3 regions of the Vreelandella sp. 162(4c) genome follow, and region 3 is predicted to be linked to each of the others. Evidence: predicted binding sites of a transcription regulator. Region 3 holds the regulator's gene; each other region holds the start of a gene.
The links. Region 3 encodes PhoB, which activates phosphate uptake and scavenging genes when phosphate is short. Its sites were predicted from a motif close to TGTCATANNNNTGTCANA; they were not measured.

Region 1 (10,272 bases), 320 kb from region 3:
GGCCTTGATAGGTTCCTAGGGCAGCAAGATCTTCAAGATTTGCCAGCACAAGGTTAGCTAGCTTGCGCACTCCCGGAATAACTTCGTCTGAATTAAGAGTTCGCAAAAAGCGTAGATATTCAGACTTAATCATAATGCTTCCTTATAATTTAGGTTCAATCCCCTTAACTTTTGGCGCCTGTCGTCAAAGGTTTATCATGCTATCCAGTGGATTATAGACTCGTTCTGGGTATGTCTCTGCGGTGATCCTATGTTAAGTAACATGGATAGCTAGTCGGTCATATCCTGTTCTGAGAGTGAATTTTTGTTGATCACTTACAAGACATCCTATTTTTCAGGCTTTGACATATAACAGCGTATTAGGCTTCCTATCTTATGATTGAACAAACGCAACGACACGTCTATCCGTCAAATAAAGCCTGTAAAATCTGCTCTAAGTTTATGACAGGTATAACTATTAATTTCCATTAGGCCGTATGTTCGAAATCCGCGCGGCTGCTGCATTTTCCGAGGGTTCGCTTTGGGGCGTTTTCAACCTTATGCTACTTGCTAATTAGTTTCCGAGCACTTGCTCAATTCTCTACTGAACTTAGCCTAGCACAAGCTGTTTAAATGGGCTGAGGTTCGTAAGCTTTTCTTTTCAACGCTTCTTCTTGGCCTGCTGATTAGAGCATACATTTTTCTAGCGTTGGCGCGGCGCAGTCTTGATTAGATGGGAGCTGGGGAGCAAACACAAACCCCGCGTAAGCTCTTGAAAGCCAAGAGGTGAGGTCATGTACTTATGGTCATCACGCTGTTGCTTCCAATGCGAGGGCGGAAGATGCGAAATGCTAGATCAAACTCAAGGCTTACGCCGACATAAAATCATTCCAGCGCCTTACCAAATAGTTATGCTCATCCATGACGATATTCCACACCGCGATACGGCTCATTCTGGTCTGGTAGTCTCCGCCATCGCGGATTTCGCCTCGATGAATCATGTCAGCGGTGCCATCGGGGCTAGGAAGGCTCTTGGCGGGCCATGACGGCGTCGGGCCATCCCGATATCCACCAGTTGAGGTAGTCATAAGCCGCATCTAGCGGGCGACCAATCGGCAACACATCAAATTAAGCAAGCCTAAGGTAAGCGTGCCGCAAACAGTGAGGGCGCTTCATAGGAAGCGCCCTCATGGTAACGGTAAAGAGTGTGCGTTACTTAAAACTCGACGGTCGCCGAAAGCTTGAAGGTGCGCGGTTCGCCTTGAATCAAATAATTCGCAAAGGACGTCGAGGCGCCTGACCAGTAATTTTCGTCGGTCACGTTGTCGATGCCTGCGCGCCAGATCCAATCAGCGCCACCGACCGGTGTGGTGTAGCGCAGGCCAAGATCGAGGCGTGTCCAGGAATCCAACTCCAAGTCGTTGGCTACATCGGCGTACTGCGAGCCTGTGTGCAGGACGCGCCCAGTGGCAGTGAGGCGCTCGATGAAGGGTGTGTCCCATTCGCCACCAAGCACAAAACGATACTCAGGAACGCCCGTGGCGTCATTTCCTTCGTTGCCATCCTGGGTTTTGGTGAGTTCGGCATCTATCCAGGTCGCGCTGCTGAACAAGCGCACTCCTGTCGTCGGCTCACCGTAAAGGCTTAGCTCCAGGCCGCGATTACGCTGCTCGTTATCCAGGTTGCCGACGCCATCGACGACCGCTGCAGAGGGTAGCTCAATCTGGAACAGGCTAATGCCACCGCCTAGGTTGCCGTAGTCGAACTTAGCGCCCACCTCTTGCTGCTCGGCATGGGCAATGCCCAAGTGCTGGCCAAAGTTCAGCGCTGTGGTATCGGTGACCGTGCCGCCATCCTGCAATGCTTCGACGTAGTTGGCGTAGAGCGAGATATTATCCGTGGTTTTGAACACCGCACCGACGGCGGGGGTTACCCGACGATCGGCATAGCGATTGCTGCTATCGTCATTAGGACGTTCGTCGATCTCGAGTTCTTGATAGCGTGCGCCCAGTGTCAGCAACAGTCGGTCATCAATGAATCCAAGCGTATCGCTCAGCGTGACCCCTTGGGAGCGTGTGCGCGTCACGCTACCCCCCACGAAAGGCGTGCCATCCGGGCGAGATAAATCGACGGGATCGTAGATGTTGGTCGTGCCTGCCGCGAGGAAACTCCAGTCCGTGTCGAACTTGCGATAGGCGCTGGAGTAGCCAACGGTGATGTCATGGCTGACCGGGCCGGTCAACACATACCCACGAAGCCCCGCTTGGCTGGCGACGTTGTCGATGTGGTTGTTGGTCTCGAAGTCGTTGACCCTGGCGTTACCTGCATCATCGGTAAGGCGAGGAGTCGCCGACACGATGCCTTCGAGCGTGCGGTTACCCCCCAAGGCCGCGAAAGCGGTCCAGGTGTTGGTGAGGTCATATTCGCCTCTGACCATGCCGAAATTGGTTTCTAGCTCGGTCCCACCGAAAGAGGGGGTGTAGTTCAACGAGGAATCCGGCGCAGCGGGCACTTGAGTGGCCGCGCCGGTATTAACGCTTGAGCGGCCACCATCCAGGGTGAGCTTTTGATGACCGACATCGAACAATATCCGGCCTTGAGCGCCACGGTAGTCGAGCCCAACGACGGTGGAGGTATCGCGCTGGTTTTCGTCATCAATGGCAGTGTCACCACGGCCGCGCATGGCACTTACCCGTGCCCCCCATTGCTGCTGATCACCATAACGCTGGCTAGCATCCACGCCAACTTCGTCGTAGCCATCGGAGCGGTAGCCGCTGGATAGCTTGAGCATCGGGTCATCCCCCGCGTGTTTGGGCTCGATGTTGATGGTGCCACCAATTCCGCCGCTCCCGCCGATGGGAATGCCCGACGTAAAGGCGCTGGCGCCTTTGAAGACTTCGACGCGCTCGGCAAGGTTGCTGTTGATGATTTGTCGTGGCAGTACACCGTAGAGGCCGCCATAAGCAACGTCGTCACCGGTCAGGTTAAAGCCGCGTACTTTGTACGCTTCGCCATAGATGCCAAAGCCCAGCCCTACCGATACCGAGGCATCGTTTTGCAGCGTATCGCCCAGTGTTTGGGATTGTTGGTTCTCCATCAGCTCACTGGTATAACTGATAACGTTGAAAGGCACGTCCATCGCGTCCTTTTCACCGATCAGGCCCACTCGGCCACCCGCCGCGATTTGGCCACCGGCGAAGGCCGGAGGTGGCGTATCTCCATAGGTCGGTATGGAGCCCGTGACGGTGACGGTCTCCAGGGACTGATTGTCAGCACTCGTTTGCGCCCAGGCGGTCGCGGGCGAAATACCCATCGCGATCAGCGTCAGCGCGCGCAGAAGCCGTGCTTTACGGCGCTTAGCCGCTGTGTTGGAGGTGTTCCCAAGAGACATAGTATCGATCCTATCGTTTTTACAGCTGCACCCAGCCGCCGCGTTTTTATGAAGCCGATATAAGCAAGCGGAGGGCTTGGCTGTCGTGCCATGATCACCTTTCCGGCATAAATGCATATGATAAACAAAATGAGATGTATTAACATATGCGGATGATATTTTTTACGTACTGCCTTGCAAAAAATGCGCATTGACGTCTCAATGTGATCCCTTTTTTCTGATGCTCTCGCTGCTATGTGCCACCGGTCGATGCTCTCTTTCTTGGTTCGCTGCTGTTTAACGGCCGCTTGCTTGCTGCCCTTGTCGAGTGCCCACGCGCAGTGGGCCACTATCAACTGGACCATTGCCGAAACGCTACTGGCCATTGACGCGCCGCTGAGTGGTACCGCTCAACAAAATGGCTACCATGAGTGGGTAGGGGAGCCAAGAATCCCCGACGGCGTTGCAGATATTGGCCTGCGATCACAGCCCAACCTCGAACTCATGGCGCAATCGCCACCGACGCAAACGTTCATTTCGCCGATGTTCGCCAGTTTGACAGAGCGTCTGGAGAGAATTGCCCCCGTCACGTCGTTCTCCCCCTATTCTCCCGGCACTCATACCTGGCAAGAGATACAAACACTCACCCGGCAGCTAGGTGAGTTGACCGGCCACCGGCTGCAGGCAGCGCAGCTAATCAACGAAACGCATGCGTTGATGGACACGCTTAGCCAACAGCGTCCCGATGCACCGCCGCTACTGATGGTGCAATTCATGGATGCCCGTCATGTCAGGATTTTTGGCGACAACAGTCTCTATAATGCCGTGCTTGAACGAATCAATTTGACCAATGCCTGGGATCGGCCTACCAACGCCTGGGGATTTTCACTCGTGGGTATCGAAGCGCTCTACGACTTTCCTGAGGCCACGCTGGTCGTTGTCGAGCCGGTGCCCGCTGGGGTCGAAGACGCACTGGCGAAAAGTGGTTTATGGCAACACTTACCCAGCGTTAAAAACGCCACTCTATTGCGCTTACCGCCGGTATGGAGTTTTGGCGCGCTGCCTTCCGCTCAACGCTTTGCTCGGGAGCTGGTTTCTGCCCTGACGTCGCGCACCCACCTTGAGTAAGCGTTTGAGCGCTTAACCCTATTTCCGATCAGGCTAGGTGCTATTTCATGCGTCAATGGCGCCGGTGGCGCTGTCATTTTGCAGTCTGACCATGCCTTTCCAGCGCTTTTCCAACAACCAACTCCAGCTCTCTTGGTGGATATCCAGCCTCTTGGGGAACATGGTGATATGCCCACTGGGGCGAGAACCGTGACCAAATCGCTCTGGATTTCGTTGGCACCTTAAAACGTTCTGCTGCTTTTATTGTGCAGAATACTGCTCATTAATTTTTCTTGAAGCTTATTTTGCGCACTAAACTGCTCATATTGGATATCTTGAGCACTATTCTGCGCACAGGTGGTGCTTGAAACTGACAGTACAGATTCATTTTGATAAGGCTTGGCACGATGCGGGTTAATTGTCGTTACCTGCCCACGAATATTGGACGCGAGGTTCGTTGGCTTGCGCACTCTTGATACTCGGCTCAAGCGCTGGGGCTGTTATGAAAAAACACGCTGCTGATGATCGTGAAGCGGCGTTGGTGACGCTGTTGAAACGCTTTTATGCGGGCGAGCTCATCGATGGGCAGTTGTTACGTGCCCTGCGGCGCCGCCGACACAGTGAGTTCAATCGCATCATGTCGCCAAAGCTCATCGTCATAATCGATGGCTCGGCCATTCTGGTCGTAGTTGATACGAGTGACGCGCTGAGCAGGCCCTCCTGAGGCCGCGCGCAGTGCCTCAGCCGCACGACTATGCAGCACCGTGGAGCAGAGCTCGAAGCTGACACGGCTGATGCGTATGCCGTAGTGGCTGCGATAGAGTTCGGTGAGTGAGCAGGTCACGAGGTCGTGCTCGAGAATCCCGGGGAAGCAGTCCGCGCGCAGGTAGTGTTCGACGTATAGCACGGGGCGCCCATCGATACGGCGTGCCCGGATGATGTGGAAAACCGGTGCTCCTTCCAGGATGCCCAGGCGGGCCGCGACCTTGGGTTGGGCAGGGCACTGGGTGGCTTTGAGTACCTCGGTTTCCGGGCAGCGCTGCTGGGACGCTACCATTTCCTTGAACGGCAGAGAGGCGAGTAAGTCGTAGCGAAGACGAGGAGGAGAGACGAACCAGCCGCGGCGGCTCTCCCGATAGATGCGACCTTCGGCCTCCAGTTGCATCAACGCCTCACGCAGTGTGATGCGTGTGGTTGAGAAGCGCTCCATCATCTGTCGTTCGGAGGGTAGGCGCCCAGTGGCAGAGGGGGCCTCCTCTGCCAGCATGCCCAGTAGCGCCTGCTGAAGGCGGCTGGTCGGTGGCGTCAGGCGGGGTAAGGCGTTATTCGCGCTAAATGGCGTGGCGTGTGGCAGCGTAGTGGTCAAAGGAAGCTCGCTTCTGGTCTAGTTCAGACTGCTTAAGCTCGCACGCAGTCGTCTGCAGGTTATTTTAGCGAAGGTATCATGTCAGGGCGATGACATGTCTGATCTATAACCGCCAATTTCAGCAGCAATTTCCGCTATTGTAAGGACATGTGAATGTCATTCAAGCGACATGCCTTTGTCATTTCCACCTCCTAGTATGCCTTTTGTCAGCCGTTACTGAACTAGACCAGATGGCGGCATCACCCTGACTAACCGAATGAGGCCATACTGTGAATCCGACACGCTCGTCGCTGCTGCAACTGACGCTAACCGCTGCGCTCGGAACGGCGCTTCTCGCCAGCCAAGCCCAAGCGGATACCGACCTGTCCGAACTGATCGCCGCTGCCCAGGAGGAGGGGCGCGTCGACAGCGTCGGCATGCCGGACTCCTGGGCCAACTGGAAAGACACCTGGGCCGATTTGCACGAACAGTATGGTTTGGAGCACATGGATACCGACATGAGCTCCGCCGAGGAAATTGCCAAGTTCAAGGCCGAGGGTGAAAATGCCACCGTTGATATCGGTGACGTGGGCATCAGCTTTGGCCCCATCGCCGTGTCAGAAGGCGTGACTCAGCCCTACAAGCCGACGACCTGGGAAGAGATTCCCGATTGGGCCAAGGATGAGGACGGCCACTGGGTATTGGGCTATACCGGCACTATTGCCTTTATGATCAACAAGCAGCTAGTGCCGGAGGAGGAGCGGCCGCGCACCTTTGCTGACTTGGTCGAGGGCGACTACAGCGTAGCGCTGGGCGCCGTAGGGCAAGCGGCGCAGGCTAACAGCTCGGTGCTCGCCGCCGCCTATGCCAACGGAGGTGATGAAAATAACCTGCTGCCAGGGCTGGAGCTATTTGCCGAACTGGCCCGCCAGGGGCGGTTGTCACTGGCGGATCCCAGCATCGCCAACCTCGAGAAGGGGGAAGTCGAGGTTGCGCTGATGTGGGACTTCAACGCTCTGAACTACCGTGATCAGATCAACCGTGATGCCTTCGATGTGGTCATTCCTGCCGATGCCTCGGTGACTTCTGGCTACGCCACCATCATCAATAAGCACGCCCCGCATCCAAACGCGGCCAAGCTGGCGCGCGAGTTCATCCTCTCCGACGAAGGGCAGTTCAACCTGGCGGAGGGGTATGCCCGCCCGATTCGCGCCGAGCACCTGACCCTCCCCGAAGCGATCGCCGCCAAACTGCTGCCCAATGAGCAGTACGCCAATGCCCGTGCGGTAGAGGATTTCGACGCCTGGGAAATGAGCGCTCGACAGCTGCCGAGCCAGTGGCAGTCCCAGGTGCTGATCCATCAGCAGTAACCGCCTCCTCTTCCCGACTGACGGCCGCCTCCCCAGGAGGCGGCAAGGAGCCTGTGATGTCTCACCGCGTCATTCTCGTGGTGCTCGATGGCCTTAACCATGCCGTGGGGCGGCACGCAATGGGTCACTTGCATGCCCTCTGTGAAGCGGGCCGTGGCAGCTTCCACGCGCTTAATTGCGAGCTGCCAGCCATGTCCCGCCCTCTCTATGAGTGTTTGCTGACCGGCGACCGTCCTGTGGACTCTGGGGTGGTACATAACCAGGTGGTACGCCGATCAACGGGTACCAGCCTGTTCGATCTGGCGGTTCGCCAAGGGCGGCGTACCGCTGCGGCGGCCTATCACTGGGTCAGCGAGCTCTATCTTGAGGCTCCCTTTGTGCCTGCCCGCCACCGTTTCCACCAGAATGCGGAGAGCGCGATCCAGGCTGGCCTCTTCTACTGGCAGGATCACTACCCTGACGATCACCTGTTCAGCGACGCCGAAGCGCTGCGCCGGCTCAACGCCCCTGACTTTCTGCTGGTGCACAGCATGAATGTCGATGATGCCGGTCATCGCCATGGCGGGGATTCGCCCCAGTACCGCAACGCCGCACGTCGGGCCGATAGCGCCCTGGCCGACTATTTGCCGCAGTGGCTGGCTGAGGGCTACCAGGTGATGGTGACCGCCGACCACGGCATGAACGCCGACGGTTCTCACTCGGGCCTGCTGGAGGAGGAGCGCCGGGTGCCACTATGGCTATTTGGCGAGGCATTTGCTCATGCGCCGGTGGCATCGCTGCAGCAGCCAAGGCTGTGCGGTACCTTGGCCACCTTGCTGGGCCTGGAGCATGACAAACCCTATCACGCCGAGCTGCTGGCCGAGGGGAGGGCGGCGTCGTGAAGCGTCTACTGCCCGCCTGGCTATGGCTGGTACCCTTTGCGCTGGTATTCGTGGCCTTCCAACTGGCGCCGCTCGGCTGGATCGCCATCAGTGCCTTCCACGTCGAGGGCGCCTGGGGGCTCGGCCACTTCAGGGAAATCGCGGGTTCGACCTTCTTTCGGCAGGCCATTGGGCGCAGTCTGGAGATCTCACTGATTTCGAGCCTTCTGGGGCTGATCATCGCCACCCTGGCGTGCCACAGCCTGACCCGCACCAGTGGTCCGCTGCGGCGCTGGATGATCGCCTTCACTAACATGACCAGCAACTTTGCCGGTGTACCGTTGGCCTTCGCGTTCATCATCCTGATGGGCGCCAACGGGGTGTTGACCATTGCCCTTCAGCGTCTAGGGCTGATCGACAGCTTCTCGCTCTATTCGCGCAACGGCCTGATCGTGATCTACACCTGGTTCCAGATTCCCCTGGGCATACTGCTGCTGTTTCCTGCCTTCGAGGGGCTGCGGGCAGAGTGGCGGGACGCTGCCAGTCTGCTGGGCGCCGGGCGCATCGCCTACTGGCGCCATATCGGTCTGCCGATCCTCCGGCCGGCACTGGCGGGGACGCTGACGATCCTGATCGCCAACGCCATGGGCGCCTATGCCACTGTTTATGCGCTGGTCAATACCAGCTACAACCTCATGACTATCCGTATCGCCAATCTGGTCTCGGGGGATCTCTTCCTGCAGCCCAATCTGGCCAGCGCACTGGCGCTGGTTCTGGTCGGGTTACTGGCAATGGTCACCCTGATTCAGCAGTGGATAGTGCGCAGGAGCCATTATGTCGCAGAACGCTGATCTCACCCTATCCCGACCAGGGGAGTCGCCACTGCCAGCACTTCGCCTTGCCTGGCCGTCGCCCTATGCACTGGTGGTGTGGGGTGTGTTCACGCTACTGGCGCTGCCGCTGCTCGCCACCCTGGGGTATGCGTTGGCGTCCAGCTGGGGGGCCACCCTCCTGCCTGATGGGGTGACCCTGAAGTGGTTTTGGGAGCTATGGAGTACACCGCGCTTTCAGTGGGCCTTCGCCCGCTCACTGCTGGTCACTCTAGGTGCGCTGGCGCTGAGTTTGGTGCTGGTGGTGCCGGTAGCTTTCCTGGCGCATACCCGCTACCCACGGCTGGATGCCTGGATGAGTGGCCTTATCCTGGTGCCCTTTGCAGTGCCTCCTGTGGTCTCCTCGGTAGGACTGCTGCAACTCTACGCTGGCGGCCCGCTGCCACTGGTGGGCACCCCCTGGATTCTGATGTTTACCTACGTGACGATCGCGCTGCCCTTCGTCTACCGGGCCATTGCCAACAGCCTGCGCACCATCGATGTAAGGTCACTGATGGAAGCCGCGCAATTGCTGGGGGCAACGCCCTTCAAGGCCTTCTTCCTGGTCATTCTTCCCAACATCCGCGTGGGAGTGCAGGTCGCCGTGTTCCTGTCCTTCTCCTTCCTGATCGGCGAGTTCGTCTTCGCCAACATGCTGGTAGGCACGCGCTTCGAGACCCTGCAGGTGTATCTCAACAATATGCGTGGCTCCAGCGGCCACTTCACCAGCGCATTGGTGATAACACTCTTCTTGTTCACCCTGCTGCTGACCTGGTTGGGGAATCGTCAGGCCGGTCACGCCATTACCAAGGGGGCCAACCCATGACGACCCTAAGCGGTGCTCCGGTAGCCAACGACAGCACCCTGGCCTCTGGCTATCTCCATCTCGAGGGGTTGGCCAAGCGTTTCGGCACTACCCAGGTGTTTTCTCACATCAATGCGGTGATAGCCAAGGGTGAGTTCGTCACGCTGCTGGGGCCCTCCGGTTGCGGAAAATCGACCCTGTTGCGATCTATTGCCGGGTTGAATCGGCTGGATGAGGGGCGAATCGTGGTGGATGGCGAAGAGATCACCGCACTTCCACCGCAGCAGCGTGGTGTTGGCATGGTCTTCCAGCATTATGCGCTGTTTCCCAACATGCGGGTGACCGACAACGTCGCCTTCGGCCTGCGTATGCAGAAGGTGCCGCATGAGGAGCGCAGCCGCCGGGTGGATGAAGTACTGCGTCTGGTAGAGCTCAATGTGCATGCTGACAAGTTTCCCCACCAGCTCTCCGGCGGACAATGCCAACGCGTGGCTTTAGCAAGAGCGCTGGTGGTTGAGCCACGTATCCTATTGATGGATGAGCCGCTCTCAGCGCTCGATGCCCGTA
Region 2 (10,272 bases), 2.1 Mb from region 3:
AATATTCGTGTGGTCGATCATGCGGGCGAAACCTTAGGGCAGGGGCGCGATCTGCGTGCTTTAGAGCAGCGCTTTGAAGCGGCAGCCAGCGCAGGCGCCCAGGCACTGGCTGAACAGGTTAGCCAAGAGCCCGCTGTGGCCGGGCTACCCAAGACGCCGCTGCCCGCTTCGCGCGTTACCACCCAGGCAGGCATTCGCGTAGAGGCGTATCCTGCCCTGGTCGCTGAAAGCAGGATTGCGAAAACCAGCGGCATTGATGCCAGCGAGTTCAAGGTGGCGCTGTTTGATCACCCTGCAAAAGCTGACGCTGCCCACCAGGAGGGCATCGCCCGGCTGGCAATTGCCAAGCTACCTGAACAGGTTAAAGCGATTAAGCAACTGCCGGGTGTTGAGAAGTGCGCGCTACTGTTCGCCAAAGTGGGCAGTAAACAAGCTTTGATCGACGATCTGCTGCTCGCGGTGTTTACCCAGGTGATTGCTCAGCACCCCCTGCCGCGCTCGGAAGGCGAGTTTAGCCAGCGACTAAACGCTACTCAGGGTCAGCTTGTAGACGAGGCGAAAGCACTGCTGGTGCGCGTGGAGGCCGCGCTAAAAGGGCATTTGGCGGTCAGCAAGGTGCTTAAAGGGAAGCTTAATTTTGCGCTGGCGCTGGTGTATAGCGATGTTAGCGCGCAGATGCAGCGCTTGGTCTATCCAGGCTTTATCCGCGATGCGGGCGCTTGGCTGGACGAATACCCGCGCTACACTGAGGCGGCGCTCATTCGGCTTGAAAAAGCTGCCCGTGAGCGCGGTCGCGATCAAATGATGATGCAAGATGTCCAGGCATTAGAGGCCCGCTTTGATGCCCGCCGCGAAAGCGAGCGACGCGGAAGGGTGGAAGATCCTGAATTGGTCGCTTTTGGCTGGTGGCTGCAGGAGCTTAGAGTATCGCTATTTGCACAGCAGTTGGGGACTAACATGGTGGTGTCGGTAAAACGATTGGAAAAACGCTGGCAAGAGATCACTAGCGTTTAGCCGTGGTTGGAAAAAGTTGTTGAAAAAAGTTGCTGGAAAAACCGCTATTTTACGCACACAGTAACGTGATGGGTTCGCCGTAAGTCGCACGCTACATTGATGGCCGGTCACGTCGGCAAGCCGCTTAGAGGAGATTGGCATGACACATGTGGTGATTACCGGTACAGGTCTCTATACACCGGAACACGCCATTGATAATGCGGCCCTGGTGGCGGCATTTAATGCTTGGGTAGACAGCGAGAATGAACAGCATGCCGGAGCCATTGCGCGCGGCGAGCGCGAACCGCTGGCACATTCAAGCAGCGAATTTATCGAAAAAGCCTCCGGTATTAAGAGCCGCTATGTGCTCGATGCAGCTGGGATCCTTGACCCACAGCGTATGCGGCCTAAACTTCCGCAGCGGGGCAATGACGAACCCTCTATTCAGTGCGAGATGGCGACCGCTGCCGCGCGGCAGGCGCTGGCCGCTGCCAAGGTAGAAGCTGCTGACATCGAGCTGGTGATCGTGGCCTGCTCAAACCTGGAGCGTGCCTACCCCGCTATGGCGGTCGAGGTGCAGCAGGCCTTGGGCACAAGTGGTTACGGGTTCGATATGAATGTGGCCTGTAGTTCAGCGACGTTTGCTTTGGAAACGGCTGCCAACGCCATAGCCTCCGGCAGTGTGAAGCGTGCCCTGGTGGTCAATCCGGAAATTTGCTCGGCGCACCTCAACTTTCGAGACCGTGACAGCCACTTCATTTTCGGCGATGCTTGTACCGCTGTGGTACTAGAAAATAGCGCTATTGCGGTGGCCGATGAGCAGTTTGAAATTCTTGGCACGCGTCTGGTTACCCAGTTTTCCAACGCGATCCGTAATAATGCAGGGTTCCTTAACCGCGTAACGGACAGTGACCCACTCGCCTTGGATAAGCTGTTTGTGCAGGAAGGGCGTCGGGTGTTTAGAGAAGTTTGCCCGATGGTGGCTAAATTGATCACCGATCATTTGGCCTCCTTAGAGTTGGCCGGTGGCGATCTGAAGCGCATGTGGCTACACCAGGCTAACCGGCATATGAACGATTTGATTGCCCGCAAAGTATTGGGCTATGACCCGAGTGAAACACAGGCGCCGATTATTTTGGATCGTTACGCCAACACCAGTTCAGCGGGTTCTATAATCGCCTTTCACCTCCATCGCGAGGCGCTTGTGGAGGGCGATATTGGCGTGATTTGCTCCTTTGGAGCAGGTTATAGCGCGGGCAGTGTGGTTATTCGTCGTTTGTAGATGTCTGTATAAGGTGCAAGGGAATTGAAAAAGGAAAATGTCATGTGGCAGTGGTTTAATAACGCGCAGCCTGCGCTTTCGCTGCGTAGCAAAGGGTTGCCACTACTACTGGTGACGTTACTCGCAACCGGAGGCTGTGCCAGTACGCAAATGGCGGAAAATACTGCTCCCGAAGACCCTTGGGAAGGCTTTAACCGCAAAGTGTTTGCGTTTAACGATGTGTTGGATCGCTACGCGCTCAAGCCGGTGGCAACAGGCTATCGTGCTATTACCCCCGACCCGGTAGAAACGGGCGTAGGTAATTTTTTCTCCAACTTAGGTGAAGTGCGTACTGCGCTTAACAGCGTGCTGCAGGGCAAACCGTCAAACGCGGGCCTCGCCACGTCACGTTTTTTAATTAACTCCACGGTAGGCATTGGCGGACTGTTAGATTATGCCACCCTAATGGAAATTACTGCGGATGAAGAAGATTTTGGCCAAACGTTAGCGGTGTGGGGGTGGGAAGATTCGCGTTATCTGGTGCTGCCTTTCTTTGGCCCCAGCACGCTGCGGGATACCACCGGTATGCCCGCGAACATGGCAACGAACCCCGTTAATTATGCAGAAGACGATATTGTTCGAGTAGGCCTTACCGCACTCAAAGCGATCGATATTCGAGCGGGTTTGCTTGACCAGGAAGAATTAATTCGTGGTGATCGCTACCGTTTTATTCGTGACGCTTACTTGCAGAACCGCCAATTTGAGGTGAGCGATGGAGAATTGGGTGATGACCCCTTTGCCAGCGAAACCTTCGACTTTGATGACAGCGATTTTGATGACAGCGGTCAGGATGATAGTGACTTTGGTGACAACGAAGTCACCGATTGAGGCTTATGATGGATCATTCTAAGCAGTTGATCGCGGTGATCGACGAACCTGGTCGTGAACGTGATGCGCTGGCTGAAGCGATTACCTGCGATGGCATGTGGGTGTTTGCCGCTGAGGATATCGCGCATTTGCCTGCTGACACGGCGCTCATTGTTGCCCATGCTCGGGCAGTTCCGCGGCAGCAATGGACACACCTAACGCGACGCCTACCGACACTGGTAGTCAGTGACTCGCGTCAGGACGCCGACTTGATCAAAGCGATTGATGTGGGGCTGGTGGACTATATTGTCCATCCGCTGCGACACGCCGAGCTGTTGCGACGAATGATCCGTAAGGCCATTAAGCTCAACGATTTGGCGCTGGAGCGCGAGCGTGACCATGCGCGGCTGGCGGAGTTAAACGAGAGCCTAGAGACCCATCTCGCGCTGCTGCGGATGGATCAGCAGAGTGGAGGGCATATCCAGCGGCGTTTGTTACCGCTGCGGCCCAAGGTGATTAACGGGGTGTATTACGACTACGTATTTGCTCCTTCGCTCTATTTGTCTGGTGATTTTCTCGATTACCAACGCTATAACGAGCGCTACAGTGCCTTCTATTTCGCCGATGTATCGGGGCATGGTGCCTCGTCGGCATTTGTTACCGTGCTGCTCAAATATTTATGCAACCGCTGGCTGAGTGAGTGGGATGGCCAGCATCCGGAAAATCTGCCGCCTGATTGGTTAAAGGCGATGAACCGCGAGCTGCAGGGCACCGATATTGGTAAACATGCCACCTTATTTGTCGGTGTTATTGACCACGAGGCGCATACTCTTCACTATTCGCTCGGCGCGCAGCTTCCCATGCCCCTGTTGGCAGCAGAAGGAGAGCTACGCCGTTTAGAAGGCGAGGGAATGCCGGTAGGCCTTTTCCCCGATGTGGAGTATCCTTCGCTGAGTTGTGCATTGCCGAATAAATTTCGTCTATGGCTCTGCTCAGATGGAGTATTGGAATGCTTGCCGGGTAAAACGCTCGACACGCGGCTCAAGGAGCTTGAGCAATTAGTAAGCGAGAGTGTAACGCTTGAGCAGTTGCGCGACCGGCTAGCAGAAACGAATGCACTCCTTGCCGAAGGGGATGCAGAGTTTGATGCCAACCAAGAGCGCGATGCTTTACCCGATGATCTAACAATCATGATGGTGAGCGGATTTGGTCATGCTGATTGAAGAGGGCCGCATTAAAGCGGCGTTCGATTCTGGTGTTTTTATTCTAAAACTGTGTGGTGATGTGCGTTTGACGCTCTGCGCCACGCTGGATACTCAAGCCCAGCGTCTTGCCGAGACGCCGGGGTTGCGTGCCGTATTGATTGACCTGCGTGAAGCCACCAATGTCGATTCGACGGCGCTTGGTTTTTTGGCCAAGGTCGCGATGGCGGTGAAAGGGCGCCTGGAGCAGCCGCCGACGATTATTGTCGATAATCCTGATGTACGGCAGATGTTGGACGTGATGGGCTTTGCGCGTTTCTTCACGCTGATGGAAGCGCCGCTACAACAGACGAGTACGCTCAACAATGAGCTTGAAGAGCTGCCCCAAGAGCCGGCAGACGAAGAGGGACTGCGCGATCGTATCCTGGAAGCCCACCGTATTTTAATGCATATGAACGAGCATAACCGTGAGCAGTTTCAGCCACTGGTTGACATGCTTGAGTCGCAAGACGCCACTACGCATCACTAAGCTCCCCTCTCCTTGATAAGCCCCTGGCCTCTCCCAAGGGCTATCTACCGATAGTCTCCAATCCCGACAAAGGCCTTAAAATCAGCTATGATTAGCGGCCTATCTATTCCAGTGCGTACATTATCGCCTTAAGGAGACCCATGGATCTTAATCCTCGCCGGGTAGCACTGTTGGTTGCCGCCAATACGGCGCTGGCACCCTTTGCTATCGACGCTTATTTGCCTGCCATGGGTATCATTGCTGAAAGCATTGGCGCCAGTATTCACCGTACTGAACTCTCCATCAGCGTATTCTTGTTCGGCTTTGCATTGGGCCAGCTATGCTTTGGGCCGCTTTCGGATCGGATGGGTAGAAAGCCTGTGCTGTTGGGCGGATTGGTGGTGTTTATGCTGGCAAGTCTTGCTATTACGATGGCGAACAGTTTGCCCACGCTGCTGGCTTGGCGGTTTATTCAAGCGCTGGGAGGCGGGGCCTGCGTGGTCAACTCGGCGGCGATTGTGCGCGACTGCTTTAGCGGGCGTGAGGCCGCCAAAGTGATGTCCACCATGGCAATGATTATGATGCTGGCGCCGCTGGTGGCGCCTGCAGTGGGCAGTTTGCTACTGCACGTGGCCGGCTGGTGGCTGATTTTTGTGTTCTTAGCCGTTTACGCAGGCTTTTTGCTCTGGCTGCTAGGAACGCGGTTACCTGAAACCCGCGATATGTCGCTGCCGGCAGCTTCACCACGGCAGGTAATACGCAACTACGCCAGCGTGCTTAAGCATCGTGAAGGCATGGGCTATATCTGTGCGGTAGCGGCTTCCTTTGCGGGCCTGTTTGCCTTTGTGACCGCTTCGCCGTTTCTTTATCTCGACTATTTTGGCCTCTCGCCCGGCACTTATCCGCTAGTGTTTGGGGTCAACGTGGTCGTTATTGCGCTCTCTAATCGGGTCAATATTCATCTGCTCCGCAAGCGCACTCCTCAGCAGAATTTGCGTTTAGGGTTGCTTATACAACTGGTGGCCGCGCTTGGGTTGGTAGCGGTGACCGCCCTGGACATCGCGTCGCTAGTGATCGTGGTGCCGTTGATTATGCTGTTTACCGGTATGATCGGGCTGATTACACCCAACGCGATCTCGTCGTTACTGGATCATTTTGGCCATATCAGCGCCACGGCAACGGCGCTACTGGGCGGGATCCAGTTTACCTGCGGCGCCCTCGCGGGAGTGATGGTAGGGCTGTTCGAGGTAGAGCATCTTTGGCCCATGGTACTCACCATGCTGGGCGCTGCGTTGCTAGGCAATATCGGTGTGCGCAAACTGACTAAAGCACCTGCTGCGGATGAATAGTTTTCAAATGGATAGAGCATATGGATAGTTTGAATGGGTAAGTTGAATGGATAGCATGCTGGCTTGGGTCAATATGCCGATGAGCACTTGGTTAGCTTGCTCCGCCGTACTGTTAATGGGTGCTTTTGTGCAGCGCGCTACCGGCTTTGGTTTGGCCATTATTGGCGCACCGCTACTGTTGATGCTAGAGCCTCGTCTGGTGCCGGTCACTCTGGTACTGTTCGGATTTACCGTCTCCCTGATGATGGTGCGTCATTACTGGCACGAGGTGCGCCTGGATTCCATTGGCATGGCGCTAGTGGGGCGCCTTCCCGGCAATGCGCTGGGTATTTGGCTGCTACTCGCCGCCCCCATGTTTGTGTTAGAAAAGCTGATTGCGGTCATCGTCCTGTTTGCGGTACTCGTCACCTTGTGCCGCTTTCAGTTGCCGGTAAACCGAATAACGCTGTTTGGCGCTGGGGTGCTCTCTGGCATTTTTGGCACCGTTGCGGCTATTGGTGGCCCACCCATCGTGCTGCTGATGCACGGCTTACCCACTGATCGTGTGCGCGGCAATCTAGCCGCCTTTTTCATTTTGACCTCTCTATTGACCTTAATCACCCTTGCCTTGGCTGACCAGATTCAGCTTTGGCATTTCCAGGTCGCGCTTACCTTCCTACCTGCAGTATTAATAGGTAACGCCTTGGCAGATACCGTAGCCCACCGTTTAGACCGACGCATGCTGCAAGGTGCCTCGCTGGCGTTATGCACCCTCGCGGCGCTAGGACTTTTGTGGTGATGTAAGGTCGGGTTGCCTCTATGTAACGAAAAATTTTCTACGTTTTGCTCGCTGTCATGAAGTTGTCATGGAACCAGTGCAAGGTATGCCTTGCGAAGGCCAGATCCCTACATGAACAGGAGTATTTCGCATGAACCGTATTCTCAAAACCACCGTTATCGCGGCTGCTGTAATGAGCGTTGCCGGTGTTGCTCAAGCCCGTGATCAAATCCGAATCGTTGGTTCCAGTACCGTTTACCCGTTTGCCAGCTACGTAACGGAAGAGTTCGGTGCGACTACTGGTAACCCGACGCCTGTTATTGAATCGACTGGTTCGGGCGGCGGTTTGCGTCTGTTCTGTAATGGTGTTGGTGAAGGCACACCCGACATTACTAACGCTTCTCGTCGCATGAAAGTGTCTGAGTTTGAGCGTTGTGAAGAGAACGGCGTTACCGATATCACCGAGGCTAAAATCGGTTCTGACGGCATCGTATTGGGTCAATCAAGCGAAAACGATGACATTGCTTTAACCCGCGAACAGATCTTCATGGCGGTAGCTGCCATGGTGCCGGTTGATGGCGAGTTAGTTGAAAACCCCTACACCAACTGGAGCGAGATCGATTCTTCGCTGCCAGACCGTGAAATCTCCATTTATGGGCCGCCGACAACTTCGGGTACCCGCGATGCTTTTGAAGAGCTGGTAATGGAATCTGCGTCTGAGGGTATGGATGTTTACGGCGATGAAGGCTACACCGATATTCGTTCTGACGGTGTTTACATCGATGCCGGTGAAAACGACAACCTGATCGTTCAGCGCCTTTCAGAAGACACCGGTGCCTTTGGTATCTTCGGCTACTCTTTCCTTGAAGAGAATACTGACACGATCAGCGCCGCCAGCATTGATGGCGTCGATCCTGAGGCTGAGGCGATCAGCTCCGGTGACTATCCTATCGCGCGTTCACTGTGGTTCTACGTGAAGAACCAGCACGCTGAAGACGTCCCGCCGATGTACGATTACGTCGATATGTTTATGAGCGAAATGATGATTGGCGATGATGGCTACTTGCGTGATATCGGCTTGATCGTTCTGCCAGAAGGAGAGCGCGAAGAGTGGCGCCAGGCTGTTGCAGATCGCACTTCAATGACAGCAGACGTTCTTAAGTAAGTTGGTAGGTCAGATTAAAAGTGGTCGGCAGCGCAAGCTGCCGACCCGTTATTGTTGATAGGTTTCTTAACCGGTGACCACGTGAGAGAGATGCGATGCAGACCAACCAGCTTCTTCTGATTTTTTGCAGTGCATTATTGCTGCTGGGGCTGCTGGCTTTTTTTGCTGGCCGTTCAAAAGCCACTCGGTTACGTAGCGCGGGTACGGCGATGTTCGCCCAGCCTGACCAATACGCTTGGTTTACAGTACTCTCCACCGCCGGGCCAGCCGTGGTAGTGAGTGCCTTGGGCGCTTTCGTTTTGCTTCTAATGGGCGCCGACATTCCTACGCTTTATCTGCTGGCGGCGAGCTTAGTGATAGCAGCCATCGGGCTACTGGTGAGTCTTAATCAAGTAAAACCCGATTTTCATGCCCGTCAAGCCATTGAGCGGGTCATTCGCATGACCCTGGCTGGGGCAGCGTTAATCTCCATTTTGACGACCTTTGGTATTTTAATTTCGATTATTTCCGAGGCGCTGCGCTTTTTCCAAATGCACAGCTTCTGGGAGTTCATCACCGGCACCACTTGGAATCCAGGCGCGAGCTTTTTAGCATCCGCGGGTCGCGGTGATGGTAGCGGCGCTGAGTTTGGCTCGGTACCGCTGTTTGCTGGCACCTTTATGATTACCGCCATCGCTATGCTGGTGGCGGTGCCTATCGGTTTGCTTTCAGCGATTTATATGTCTGAATTTGCACCGCGCAAAGTGCGTACCGTCGCCAAGCCGGTGTTAGAAGTATTGGCAGGTATTCCTACCGTCGTTTATGGCTTTTTTGCCGCCATCACCGTGGCGCCGATCATTGTCAATATTGCCGGTTTTCTGGGGCTCGATGCGTCTTATAACAATGCGCTGGCACCCGGCATTGTGATGGGCATTATGATCATTCCGTTTATCTCATCGCTATCTGATGATGTGATCAATGCGGTGCCCGATAGCATGCGCCAGGGGTCGCTGGCACTCGGTATGACCAAAGGGGAAACGATTCGTGATGTGGTAGTGCCCGCTGCCATGCCGGGGATTATCTCAGCGTCGCTCTTGGGTATGTCTCGTGCCATGGGTGAAACCATGATCGTGGTTATGGCGGCGGGTATGCGGCCTAATTTAACCGCTAATCCGCTGGAAGATATGACCACGGTGACTGTGCGTATCGTGGCGGCGCTCACCGGCGACCAAGAGTTTGAAAGTGCCGAAACATTATCAGCTTTTGCCCTTGGACTCGTGCTCTTCGTGATCACACTCGCACTCAACTTGGTGTCAGTATTGATGATCCGTCGTTTCCGTGAAAAATACCGCGTGAATAACCTGTAACGCCGAGGAACTGTTTCGATGAGCCACTCTTTTGACGAAATCAGCCAGCAGCTTAAGCGGCGTCACCGAAAGTCTACCCGCCTTAAATGGATAACCATGGGATCGTTAGGTCTCGCGGGCCTTTTTCTGGTGCTGTTTTTTGCCGATATGCTGAGTAAAGGTCTACCCGCTTTCCAGCAGGCCTATATACAAACCGAGATTAGCTACACACAAGAAGCCGAAACCGATGGGCGGCGGGCGTTTGATGAAGAGCTGTTGCCGTTAATTAGCCGTACGGCGGTGCGTACAATTCCATTAGAGTTGCGCAACAATCCTGACATGATCGGCACCAGTAAAGCGGAGTGGGTATTAGCGAATAGTGATGTCGATCAATACTTGAAGGGACACCGGCATCGCTTGAGTGACGAGGAGCAGGAAGCCCTTGATGCCCGAGTCGAATCTGGACAGGTGGATCTACGCTTTAATACCACTTTCTTTGGTTCGGGTGATTCAAAAATTGCCGAGAACGCGGGCATTTTATCGGCAGTGGTCGGCACCATTATGACCATGATCGTCACCCTGGCGATATCTTTCCCGATCGGCGTGATGACAGCTATTTATCTTGAAGAGTTTGCGCCGGATAACCGCTTAACCCAGATTATTGAAATTAACATCAATAACCTAGCGGCGATCCCGTCGATTCTATTTGGTCTGCTGGGTCTTGCGATCTTTATTAACTTTTTCGGGGTGCCGCGGTCGTCTCCATTAGTGGGCGGTATGACGCTGGCATTGATGACGCTGCCAGTGATCATTATTTCGACACGTACCGCACTGCGTAGCGTGCC
Region 3 (10,272 bases):
GAACTGACGCCCTTTTCATCGGTGGTGATTGCCAAGCTACTTGAAAGCGGCGGACTTCCTAAAGGGCTGATCAATATCGTCAACGGGCTGGGCAAGTCGACCGGCGCAGCGCTGACCGACCACCCTGCCATCAGCAAACTGGTGTTCGTGGGCTCTCCCCAGAGTGGTCGCATGATTGCTGAAGCGGGCGCGAGGAGGTTGGTGCCCAGCGTGTTAGAGCTGGGGGGCAAATCCGCCAATATTGTGTTTGCCGATGCCAAGCTGGATGAAGCCGTTGCGGGTGCCCAGGCGGCCATTTTTGCCGCCGCCGGCCAGAGCTGTGTGGCGGGCTCGCGGCTGTTGATCGAGCGCCCGGTGTTTGAGCAAGTCACCAGCCGTTTGGCGCGGGCGGCGGAACAGATTTCGGTGGGCCTGCCTAACGATGAAGCGACCCGCATGGGGCCTTTGCAGAATCACCGCCAATTTGAGCAGGTCACCCGCATGATCGACGCGGCGGTAGCCGCTGGCGCAACGTTGTTAACGGGCGGTAAACGGCCAGAGGGATTACCTACCGAGGCTCAGGGCTACTTTATCGCCCCTACCGTGCTGGTCGATGTCACGCCGGATATGGAGATTGCTCAACAAGAAGTGTTCGGTCCGGTGCTGGTGGCCATGGCCTTTGACAATGAAAATCAGGCCATTCAGCTCGCCAACGAGACCCGCTTTGGCTTGGCTGGCGCCGTTTGGAGCCAGGACGTAGCGCGAGCGCATCGCGTAGCTGGGCAACTGCGTGCTGGTACGGTATGGATCAATAGCTACAAGGCGATCAGCGTGATGTCACCGTTTGGTGGCTTTGGCGATAGCGGCTTCGGTCGCTCCAGCGGCTTGGATGGCCTGCGCGAATATACGGTGCCGCAAAGCGTCTGGGTGGAAACAGCCCCTGAAGCCAGTGTGGCGTTCGGTTACGGCAGTGGTGTTGGTTGATCGCTTACCGAGCCTGGGGCGCGAAACGCCTGCATCCAGCGCTGCAGGTGGCGTAGCAGCAGAATGCTGGCCTTGGGCTGTTGGCGGCCTACCCGCGTGACCATGTGGGCCTGGGAGCGCTGAAAAAGCGGATTATCTACCGGGCGCGCCACTAACGTACCGAGCTCTAAATCGTGGGCGACGGCAAAGGCGGGTAACAGTGTAATGCCCATGCCGCTGCGCACATATTGGGCCAGAATCACCATTGAGTTGGTATTCATCGCCATGCGCGGGGCTATGCGTGATTGCTGGAATGCTTGGTCGACCATTTGACGTACCCCATGAGTGGTGTCCCACATGGCCATGGGCTGGTCGCTAAGCTGGGTAAGCGTGAGCGGTGACGTTTGGCTGGTTAAGGGGTGGTTGGGCGATAGAATAGCCATGAGTGGCTGAGGAGTAGATGACCAGAAACGCAGCTGGGGATGGGTACGCTCATGGAACATCAAGCCGATATGACTGTGATCGCCGACAATGGCGTCAATAATGCCCGAGGTGCCTGCGGTATGGATATCGAGCTGAATGCCCGCATAGCGTTGGGTAAATTCATGCAGTGGGGATGCTACTAGGTCACTGACAAACCCTTCTCCGACGGTAAGCGATATCTTGCCGGTTTCCATGCGTTGGTACGATTCAAGTGACGCAATAAACCCTTCATCAAGGGCGCCGCGGCGCTCGCAGTACTCAAGCAGCATTTCGCCTACCGGAGTAGGCGAAATGCCGTCGCGCTGACGCTCCATAAGCGTCGCTCCCAAGGCTTCTTCCAGCAAAGCAATTTGCCGGCTTACCGCCGAGGGAGCAATATCCAAGCGCGCCGCTGCGCGGCGCACGGAGCCAGACTCAAGGGTAACGCGAAAGTAAACGAGGCGTTGATGAGGTATGTCCATCGATAGCTTTTATACCTCTACCTTGTTCAGCCTAAATTTATTTAATCTAAGCCGTTACCCTATGCCAATCGTAAACCGCTACAAATACTTGAGTAGTTTTTGCAGCTTATTCATATCGGCGGAATCACCCACTAAGCGCACGTCGCCGTTTATCATGCCGTCGAGAAAGGCCTGCTGTGTTGGCTTTTTGAGCACTTTCAAGGCGGTATTCTGATCACGGAAGCGTAGCTCAAGATCTAAGTCCACAGGCAGCCCTTTGCCGGTACTGATACTTTTCGGTGCCATCCGGTAGTGGCGGGCAATACTTAGATCTTCCGTGGCAATCCCCCAGTCCAGGCCGCGCATGCGTTCTAACTGTTCACGAAAGCGCGGCTTGCGGCGCAGGGCACGTTTGAGCAGTACGCCCAGTAGCCACAGCGTCAGCTTGAGCTTCATTAAGAAACGGCGTCCTTAAGTCCTTTGCCTGGCTTAAAGGCAACGTTTTTGCTGGCCGGAATCTGCAGCGGGGCACCGGTTTGCGGATTTTTGCCGGTACGTGCTGCGCGCTCACGTACCGTGAAGGTACCAAAACCAATCAAAGCGACATCTTCGCCCTTAGCAACGCTGTTGGTGATCTCATCCAGAATAACGTTCAGCACTTGGCCAGCTTTATCTTTGGATAGGTCGGCACTTTCAGCGATGGCTGCAGCGAGTGCAGGTTTGCGCATAAGGAATCTCCCCTTTTTAAAAGAAATCAAACATCAAACAAATGCATGTTGTTGGGTGCGTAGCCGATTAGGTTAGCTTCTCTAGCCTAGTCGTGAACGCGACGAAAATCAGCCTAGCAGTGCAGGTGCTGCTCTGGAAAGCTCCACTTTCCTTCTCACGCAGCCGCCTGTCAACGCAAAACCAATCAAACGACCGTCTTTATTTTCAGCCAAGGCACTGATATCACCGCCTTCGCCTTCAATTCGCCAGTGCTCAGGCGTGTTCGTTGGCGGGTAGGCCACCACTGGTAGCAGCGGCGTTTTAACCACTACCGGCCAAGCACCGAAGCTAACCGGCGTGGGCGCGCCTGAAAGGGTTGCCGCCAGCGCCTTAACGCTGGCTTGTAGTGGCTGCACGTACATGGCATTAACACCGTCTACGCAGGCTGCATCGCCCAGGGCGTGGATATTGGGGTGCGATGTACGCAACTGGCGGTCAACGACTATACCGCCAGGTGATACGTTTAAATCAGCCGATTCGGCAAGTGCTGTGCGAGGTACAAGGCCGGTTGCCATCAACACGAGATCAGCGCTGACAGCGTCGCCGTTATCCAGACGTAATACGATATCTTCGCCGCTTTCGGCCGCTATCGAATCAATCGAACGTGCAAGGTGAAGATGGATACCTGCTTCGCTAAAGGCATCGCCTAGGGCGTTCCCTAAGGGCGGTGGCAGCAAGCGAGGAAGTAGGGTTCCTTCTGGGGCAATGAGGCTGACACGATGGCCGCCAGCGTGGAGGTCGTTGGCAAATTCACAGCCGACCAGCCCCGCGCCAACAATCGCCACCCGTGCAGGGCCCTGGCCTAGCGCCGTGTGAAAGCGGCGGTAGTCATCCAGGTCGTTAATGGTAAAGCAGCGTGGGGCTACGCTGGGTTCAATGCTGAAGGGCACCCGTGGTGCAGCGCCAGTGGCCAGTACCAGTGTGTCGTAGCCGAGCACCATGCCGCCTTCGAGCAGAATTGTTTGGTTATCCACATCCAGTGCGGTTACCTGGGTGTGGATAACCATTTGGGCATTTAGCTCTTCGCCCAGGTCAGTAGCGCTGCGCTGGGCTAATTGTTCGGGCACCAGGCCCTTGGCGAAGCCGGTGGAGAGCAACGGCTTGCTGTAATCATCGCCGCTGTCGGCGCTCACCAGCGTGATTGAGCGTTGGTCGCCCAATCGGCGCAACGCCCGGGCAAGGCCAACCCCTGCCATTCCAGTGCCAATAATCACCAGCGCAGCGTGCGAAGAGGTTTTCTGTGTTTGGGTGGCGGGCATGCAGACACCAAAAAAGTTGCTAAATAAGATTGCGAAAAAAGAAGCGCTAAACCGAGTCGTTAAAAAAGTTGCTGAAACAAAAGCCTTTCAGTGCCCATGTTACACTAGCCAACCCGTTAATTGCCCTGGAGAACTCGGTGACGGCTGCTGCTTTTCGGCAAACTCCTCTATTTTCCCGCTGGCGCCCGATTGATGCGGCGCGCCCGGCGATGAGTGCTTCCTGGTGGCAGTGGGTTGCCTCCACCGACTCGTTAACCGCCCGCTTAATGGTCGCAGGTGGCGAGAAGCCGTTTCGAGTACGACTGCTGCGCCAGGGGGTTGGTTGGCCGCGCCAGGATGAGGCTCAGGCGCTGGGCATTGGTGCCAAGCGTTACGCCTGGCTGCGGGAAGTGGCGCTGTGCTTAGATGGAACGCCATGGGTGGTGGCGCGCTCGGTCGCCCCGCTCTCACAGGTAAAGGGCCAACGGCTAGAGTGCTTGGGCGAGCGCTCGCTAGGTAGTTGGCTATTTCGCCAGCCGGGTTTAGTGCGTGGGCCATTGGAAGTAACGACGCATTCCCCCCAGTTTGCTAGCGTCAACGGCATACAGGAAGGCTGTGCCTGGGGAAGGCGCTCTGTTTTTTATCACGGCTGTAAGCACGGCAGTCTGTCATTATTAGTGCAAGAGTATTTTTTGACGGCGATGGCGGATGATCTTGGCCTGCCTTCGCGCTAGGCTAGCGCCTGCATCTTATTCTTCGTGAGGTAAGCATGGATCGTTCACTGTTGCGGCCGAAGGGATGGGCTCGCGTGGCAGATTTTTTACAGCTGATGCGCTTGAATCGGCCGATAGGCACATGGCTTTTGATGTGGCCGACGCTGTGGGCATTATGGGTGGCTGCGGAAGGTGTACCAGGGCGAAATGTGCTGCTGATTTTTGTGGCCGGCGTTTATGTGATGCGCGCTGCGGGCTGCGTGGTCAATGACTATGCGGATCGCCACTTCGATGGGCATGTGAAACGCACAAAACAACGTCCGCTAGCGACGGGCCGTATCAGCGAAACCGAAGCTCAACTGCTGTTTATCGCCCTGGTGGCCGCTGCGTTTATTCTGGTATTACTGACCAACTGGTTTACGGTGCTGCTCTCGCTGGGCGGGGTGCTGCTGGCGATTATTTATCCGTTTATGAAGCGCTATACCCACTTTCCTCAGGTGGTGCTGGGCGCGGCTTTTTCCTGGGCAATTCCGATGGCTTTTGGCGCCGTGCTCGGCCACGTGCCGCTGGAAGCATGGCTGCTATTCTGCGCTAATGTGTGCTGGACAGTGGCCTACGATACCCAGTACGCCATGGTCGATCGCGACGACGATTTAAAAATTGGCATTAAATCGACGGCCGTGCTGTTTGGAAATGCGGATCGTTTGATTATCGGCTTACTCCAGCTAGCCACCCTGGGGTTGCTGGCTTGGGTAGGCTGGCGGGTTGGTTTAGGTGGTTTCTTCTGGTTAGGGCTAGCGGCAATGGCAGCGACTTTTCTGCATCAGCAGCGCTTAATTCGCGACCAGGAGCGGGATGCCTGCTTCCAGGCGTTTCTCAATAATCACTGGTCGGGACTGCTGATTTTTGCCGGTATCGCGCTAAGTTGGTGGCCTGCGGCTGGCTGATCGAGGCGATTGTCATGTAATTGTCATCAAGTCATGGTGTTATCGTCACTGACATGTCATTGATCTGTTTATCTTTGAACTGTTTTTCTTTGAACTAGTTTCTTTGAACACCGTGAGGCTCTGGTATGACCGCCAAGACCGTTCTGATTGTCGATGATGAGGCGTCGATTCGCGAGATGATCGCGGTAGCGCTGGAAATGGCTGACTATCGCGTGCTCGAAGCGGATAACGCCCAGGATGCCCATGCCATGGTGGTCGACCACCAACCCGATTTACTGCTGCTGGACTGGATGATGCCCGGCACTAGCGGTATTGAGCTGGCGAGACGCCTAAAACGTGAAGAAACCACCGCTGAAATCCCGATTATTATGCTCACCGCGAAAGGCGAAGAGGATAATAAAATTCAAGGGCTTGAAGCCGGTGCCGATGATTATATCACCAAGCCTTTTTCACCCCGGGAATTGGTGGCACGGCTAAAAGCGGTGCTGCGCCGTGCGACGCCACGTGGCGTTGAAGACCCGATTGAGATTAACGGCCTGCTGCTTGATCCGGTGAGCCACCGGGTAAGTGCCCACGGCAAAGCGCTGGAAATGGGCCCCACCGAGTACCGTTTGCTGCAGTTTTTTATGACTCACCAAGAGCGCGCTTACACACGTAGCCAGCTGCTTGACCAAGTGTGGGGCGGCAATGTTTACGTTGAAGAGCGCACGGTCGATGTGCATATCCGCCGCTTGCGTAAAGCGCTGGGTGACGTGCATCAAAACCTGATCCAAACGGTTCGGGGTACCGGTTACCGTTTCTCTGCACGGGTGTAAATGTGCGTTTATGGAGTCGTGAGCTGTGGCGAATAGCGTGGCTGGCCACGCTGGGCACTTGCTTGGGCTGGCTGTTGGGCTCGGCTGGGCTGGGGCTCGCAGCAGGGCTTGCGGGATGCCTGTTTTACCACTTACGACAGTTACGCGAACTCTATTTGTGGCTCACCCTCCACCCTAACGATGAACCGCCTGCCGCTCGCGGGATGTGGGGCGAGCTATTCGATCGTTTATACCGCTATCAAAAAAGTCAGCGCATCACCCAAAGCCGTCTGCGGGCTACTTTGGCACGTATTCAAGAGTCGTCTGAAGCAATGCGTGATAGCGTGGTCATGCTTGATCGCCACGGTGATTTGGAGTGGTGGAACAGCGCCGCCACCGCCATGCTGGGGCTACAAACCGCCCATGATCGTGGTCAACACATTACCAACCTGCTGCGCGACCCGGGCTTTATCAGCTATTTTAATTCGCGTAACTACAGTGAGCCGTTAACGCTCACCTCACCGATTGATGAACGGCGAATCCTGCAGTATCAAATTACCCTCTATGGTGACGACGAACGCTTAGTGATGGCTCGCGATATCACCCGCTTGCATCGTCTTGAGCAGATGCGGCGCGACTTTGTCGCCAACGTTTCCCATGAGTTACGTACGCCGCTGACCGTTCTCTCCGGCTATTTGGAAACCTACAGTGATATCTCCGACCAGCTTCCGCCGCGCTTGGGACGTAGTATTCAGCAAATGCAGGAACAGACCCAGCGGATGCAGAATCTGGTCAACGATTTATTGCTGCTCTCGCGTTTGGAAATTGACCAGGGCGGCCAAGATCATCATCCACTGCCACTCGAGCCTTTACTGCAAAGCGTTTGTGATGATGCGCTGGCCCTATCGCATCAACGTCATACCATTACCGTCGCCCTTGAGAGCGATGCCCGACTGTTAGGCAGTGAACAGGAGATTCGCAGCGCCGTCTCTAACCTTGCCTTTAATGCGGTTCGCTACACGCCTGCTGGCAGCCAAATCACCCTGCGCTGGAAAGCTAGCGCTACTGGTGGCGGCTATATCGATGTGGAAGATAACGGTGAAGGGATTGATCCCGTTCATATTCCCCGACTAACAGAACGCTTTTACCGTGTTGATAAGGGGCGCAGCACTGCGACTGGCGGCACAGGTTTAGGCTTGGCGATCGTTAAGCACGTGCTATTGCGCCACGATGCGCAACTACAAATTGAGTCCCTTCCCGGCAAGGGTGCGTTGTTTCGCTGCGCCTTCCCCCCCTCGCGTCTTGTTTAATTTAGCAAGTCATTCCATCGCATAATATTTGTAACAATGTGCAATATTGGCATGCAAGGTTGGTAAAGCTTTACCCATGTGCCATTTTTACACAGCTCAAAGCGTTGTGTCGTGACTCAGTTGATGCCTTTTTGGCATAACTTATTTTTAAGTAAGAGTTTGATTTTGTTGTTTTTATTTATATTCTTCAGTTTTTTGGCATGCCTTCTGCAGAGTACAGATTGAAGGAAGATGACCGCAGGAATTGCTGGCTTCTCAGTAAGCCTTTCTTTCTTCATTAAGCGGTACTAAACAGCGATCGGAGGTAGGATATGACGTCCAAGGATTTTCTCAAGAAAGCTGGCATTTTAGGTGTATCTTTTGGTCTGATGGCAAGCCCATTAGCTTTTGCACAAACTGATGAAAATTCGGCGATTGACGAAAACCAAGGTATTACCGCTGACGAGCAACCGATGGATTCCCAAGGTACCGGTAGTTCAACTGGCAGTGATACAACAGACATGACTGACGATTTAACCCATGACGAAGGTGATGGTGCCAGCGACATGGATCCGCAATCAAGCAGTCACTCAGACGATGCTGAGTATGACAAGGATGAGCTTGTAGAAGAAAATGGCGGTAGCTAATTATCTATGACCTTTTAGATATCATTAAAAGCTTTTCAGAGAATGAATAAGCGATTAACAGGATGTTACAAAAGCAAGAATGCTTTTAAGATTCACGGATGAATCAGTAGGCAATCAGAACACTAGTCAGGGTTAATTCCAAGGTTGGAGCCCCGCACAAGGAGTGGAAGCTAGCGTTAGTTATTACCTATAGCCAATTCTGATATCGGGCCCCGCAATGCGGGGCCTAATTTTTGCTGCCTACTTTTTATCTCGCTTATTCCCCCGCTACTTTCTCCCCTATCTTTTCCGCCGATCTTTCTTTGCGCCTCTCTATCCAATGCCATGTTTTGTTTTTTATGAATTGATGCCGTAGCGCTTTGTTGGCATCGAGCCTTTTATTTTGCTGAGTGTGTCATAAAGGCACAGACAGTTTTGCGCATGTGTCATTAGTGCACATGTAATTAGCGTGCTTTTGTTTTTAGCGGCGTATAATTGTGCGCAATGTATTTATTTTAAATTATTGATTTATATAAGTATTTTATTTTTATAAGAGAGTTGGCATTACATATGCTCTCTAGAGGTAGTGAAGCTAGCCGCAGTGAGATCTGGCCAGAGAGCCCTTCTCACTTCACTTCAGCGGTATCAAACGGTCACCAGGAGTAAATAGTATGTTTAACGATTTTGTTAAAAAAGCAGCCGTCGTAGGTCTCTCTTTTGGTTTGCTGGCAAGCCCGCTTGCCTTTGCCCATATGTCCATCGAAGCAAATCAAGATTTGACCGTTGACGATGAGCCTATTCAAGCTCAATCACATCATACCTCGGGTCAGGCTAAATTTAGCCCCTCTGATTTGATGTATGACGAAGGCGACCGCCCTCGAGTCATCAAGGCAGAGTCGCATCACACTAGCGCTCAAGCGGAGTACACAGCAAAAGATTTGACCCAAGACGTAGGTGATGGAAACGTTTGGTAACAAAAATTTGCAATTCTGAAGAAATATATTACGATTAACACGTGAGCTAAACACGCGAAAGCGTGTCACACCGATACGGATGCATATCGATTCAAGGAATGAATCAAACGACAATCAGAGCGTTGGTCAGGGTTAAATTCCAAGGTTGGAGCAGCCCCGCAAAAGGAAAGGAAGCTAGCGCTAGTCATTGTCAAAGTCTTGTGTCCTTAGACCCTGCTGATGCGGGGTCTGATTTTTTGTGGCATCCAACACCTCTCCCACACTATTCTTGTTTTAGTTTAAGGTACGGCTTTCTAGCGGAGCCTAATTTCATTGCGTCGCTATTTATACACTGCCCATCATCAGCCTGCCGGTGGGTTATGTCTCAGGCATCCGGTCTCACAATCATTTTGACCGTAAAGGGTGAGCTAACTTTTTTGACGCCTAATATGCAACGCAAAGCGTAATAGCCGTTCTAATCATCGATGAACGGAATCCATGGATAATGAGGAGAACATCTTGCTGTTAAAAGAAATGAGCCAAAAAGTCGCCATAGTAGGTATTGCTTTTGGTTTGGTCGCGAGCCCCATGGCGATGGCGCACTCATCTATTGAACTGAACCAAGACCGCACCGCTGGTCAGGATGTCATTAACAAACCTGAGTCGCATGCAGCTTCCAAACCATCTCATGTCTCTGCGGGCGACTTGAACCGTGACGAAGCTGATAGCTTGGACTTTTCGCCTTCCAGTAGCCGTCCTTCTACGGCTGAAAAAGGGCCTACTTCTCGCCAAGAGGGTTACACTCCTGGAGAACTCAACCGGGATGAAGGTGATAGCACCGACTGGTAAATAATAGGATAAGTGTAACTGCTAATGTAAGCGTTACTCGCTAAAAACCCCGCTTTGGTGGGGTTTTTGCTATGTGTTAAAAGCCAACGACATCAGTGGTGATGCCCATCAGCAGCTTCGCTACCGTCTTGGGCGCTCTGTATCCAGACCTCGATGTCTACGTCACCTTGTTCAGCGAAGGTGAGCGTGAGGGGAAACCGCTCACCCTCCTTCAGCGGCTCGGTTAAGCC

Region 1: the regulator PhoB is predicted to act here: its motif matches at 5,900-5,917, upstream of AC4EYZ_RS13750 (UTRA domain-containing protein).
Region 2: the regulator PhoB is predicted to act here: its motif matches at 7,011-7,028, upstream of AC4EYZ_RS21620 (PstS family phosphate ABC transporter substrate-binding protein).

The regions. Positions count from the first base shown of each region.
Region 1 covers NZ_CM176981.1:2,967,440-2,977,711, forward strand. The annotation lists gene AC4EYZ_RS13730 (AAA family ATPase) at 1-133, opposite strand, end outside; gene AC4EYZ_RS13735 (hypothetical protein) at 849-1,067, opposite strand; gene AC4EYZ_RS13740 (TonB-dependent receptor) at 1,196-3,370, opposite strand; gene AC4EYZ_RS13745 (ABC transporter substrate-binding protein) at 3,620-4,477, shown strand; gene AC4EYZ_RS13750 (UTRA domain-containing protein) at 5,049-5,822, opposite strand; gene AC4EYZ_RS13755 (ABC transporter substrate-binding protein) at 6,092-7,171, shown strand; gene AC4EYZ_RS13760 (alkaline phosphatase family protein) at 7,228-8,052, shown strand; gene AC4EYZ_RS13765 (ABC transporter permease) at 8,049-8,882, shown strand; gene AC4EYZ_RS13770 (ABC transporter permease) at 8,866-9,726, shown strand; gene AC4EYZ_RS13775 (ABC transporter ATP-binding protein) at 9,723-10,272, shown strand, end outside.
Region 2 covers NZ_CM176981.1:4,699,976-4,710,247, forward strand. The annotation lists gene hrpA (ATP-dependent RNA helicase HrpA) at 1-1,014, shown strand, start outside; gene AC4EYZ_RS21590 (beta-ketoacyl-ACP synthase III) at 1,154-2,275, shown strand; gene AC4EYZ_RS21595 (MlaA family lipoprotein) at 2,318-3,142, shown strand; gene AC4EYZ_RS21600 (PP2C family protein-serine/threonine phosphatase) at 3,151-4,344, shown strand; gene AC4EYZ_RS21605 (STAS domain-containing protein) at 4,334-4,852, shown strand; gene AC4EYZ_RS21610 (multidrug effflux MFS transporter) at 4,993-6,180, shown strand; gene AC4EYZ_RS21615 (sulfite exporter TauE/SafE family protein) at 6,227-6,958, shown strand; gene AC4EYZ_RS21620 (PstS family phosphate ABC transporter substrate-binding protein) at 7,089-8,102, shown strand; gene pstC (phosphate ABC transporter permease subunit PstC) at 8,198-9,448, shown strand; gene pstA (phosphate ABC transporter permease PstA) at 9,467-10,272, shown strand, end outside.
Region 3 covers NZ_CM176981.1:2,647,538-2,657,809, forward strand. The annotation lists gene AC4EYZ_RS12165 (aldehyde dehydrogenase family protein) at 1-963, shown strand, start outside; gene AC4EYZ_RS12170 (LysR family transcriptional regulator) at 942-1,886, opposite strand; gene AC4EYZ_RS12175 (hypothetical protein) at 1,965-2,321, opposite strand; gene AC4EYZ_RS12180 (HU family DNA-binding protein) at 2,321-2,593, opposite strand; gene AC4EYZ_RS12185 (NAD(P)/FAD-dependent oxidoreductase) at 2,702-3,892, opposite strand; gene AC4EYZ_RS12190 (chorismate--pyruvate lyase family protein) at 4,030-4,605, shown strand; gene ubiA (4-hydroxybenzoate octaprenyltransferase) at 4,641-5,531, shown strand; gene phoB (phosphate regulon transcriptional regulator PhoB) at 5,657-6,346, shown strand; gene phoR (phosphate regulon sensor histidine kinase PhoR) at 6,349-7,635, shown strand; gene AC4EYZ_RS12210 (hypothetical protein) at 7,947-8,261, shown strand; gene AC4EYZ_RS12215 (hypothetical protein) at 8,912-9,214, shown strand; gene AC4EYZ_RS12220 (hypothetical protein) at 9,692-10,042, shown strand; gene AC4EYZ_RS12225 (copper chaperone PCu(A)C) at 10,135-10,272, opposite strand, start outside.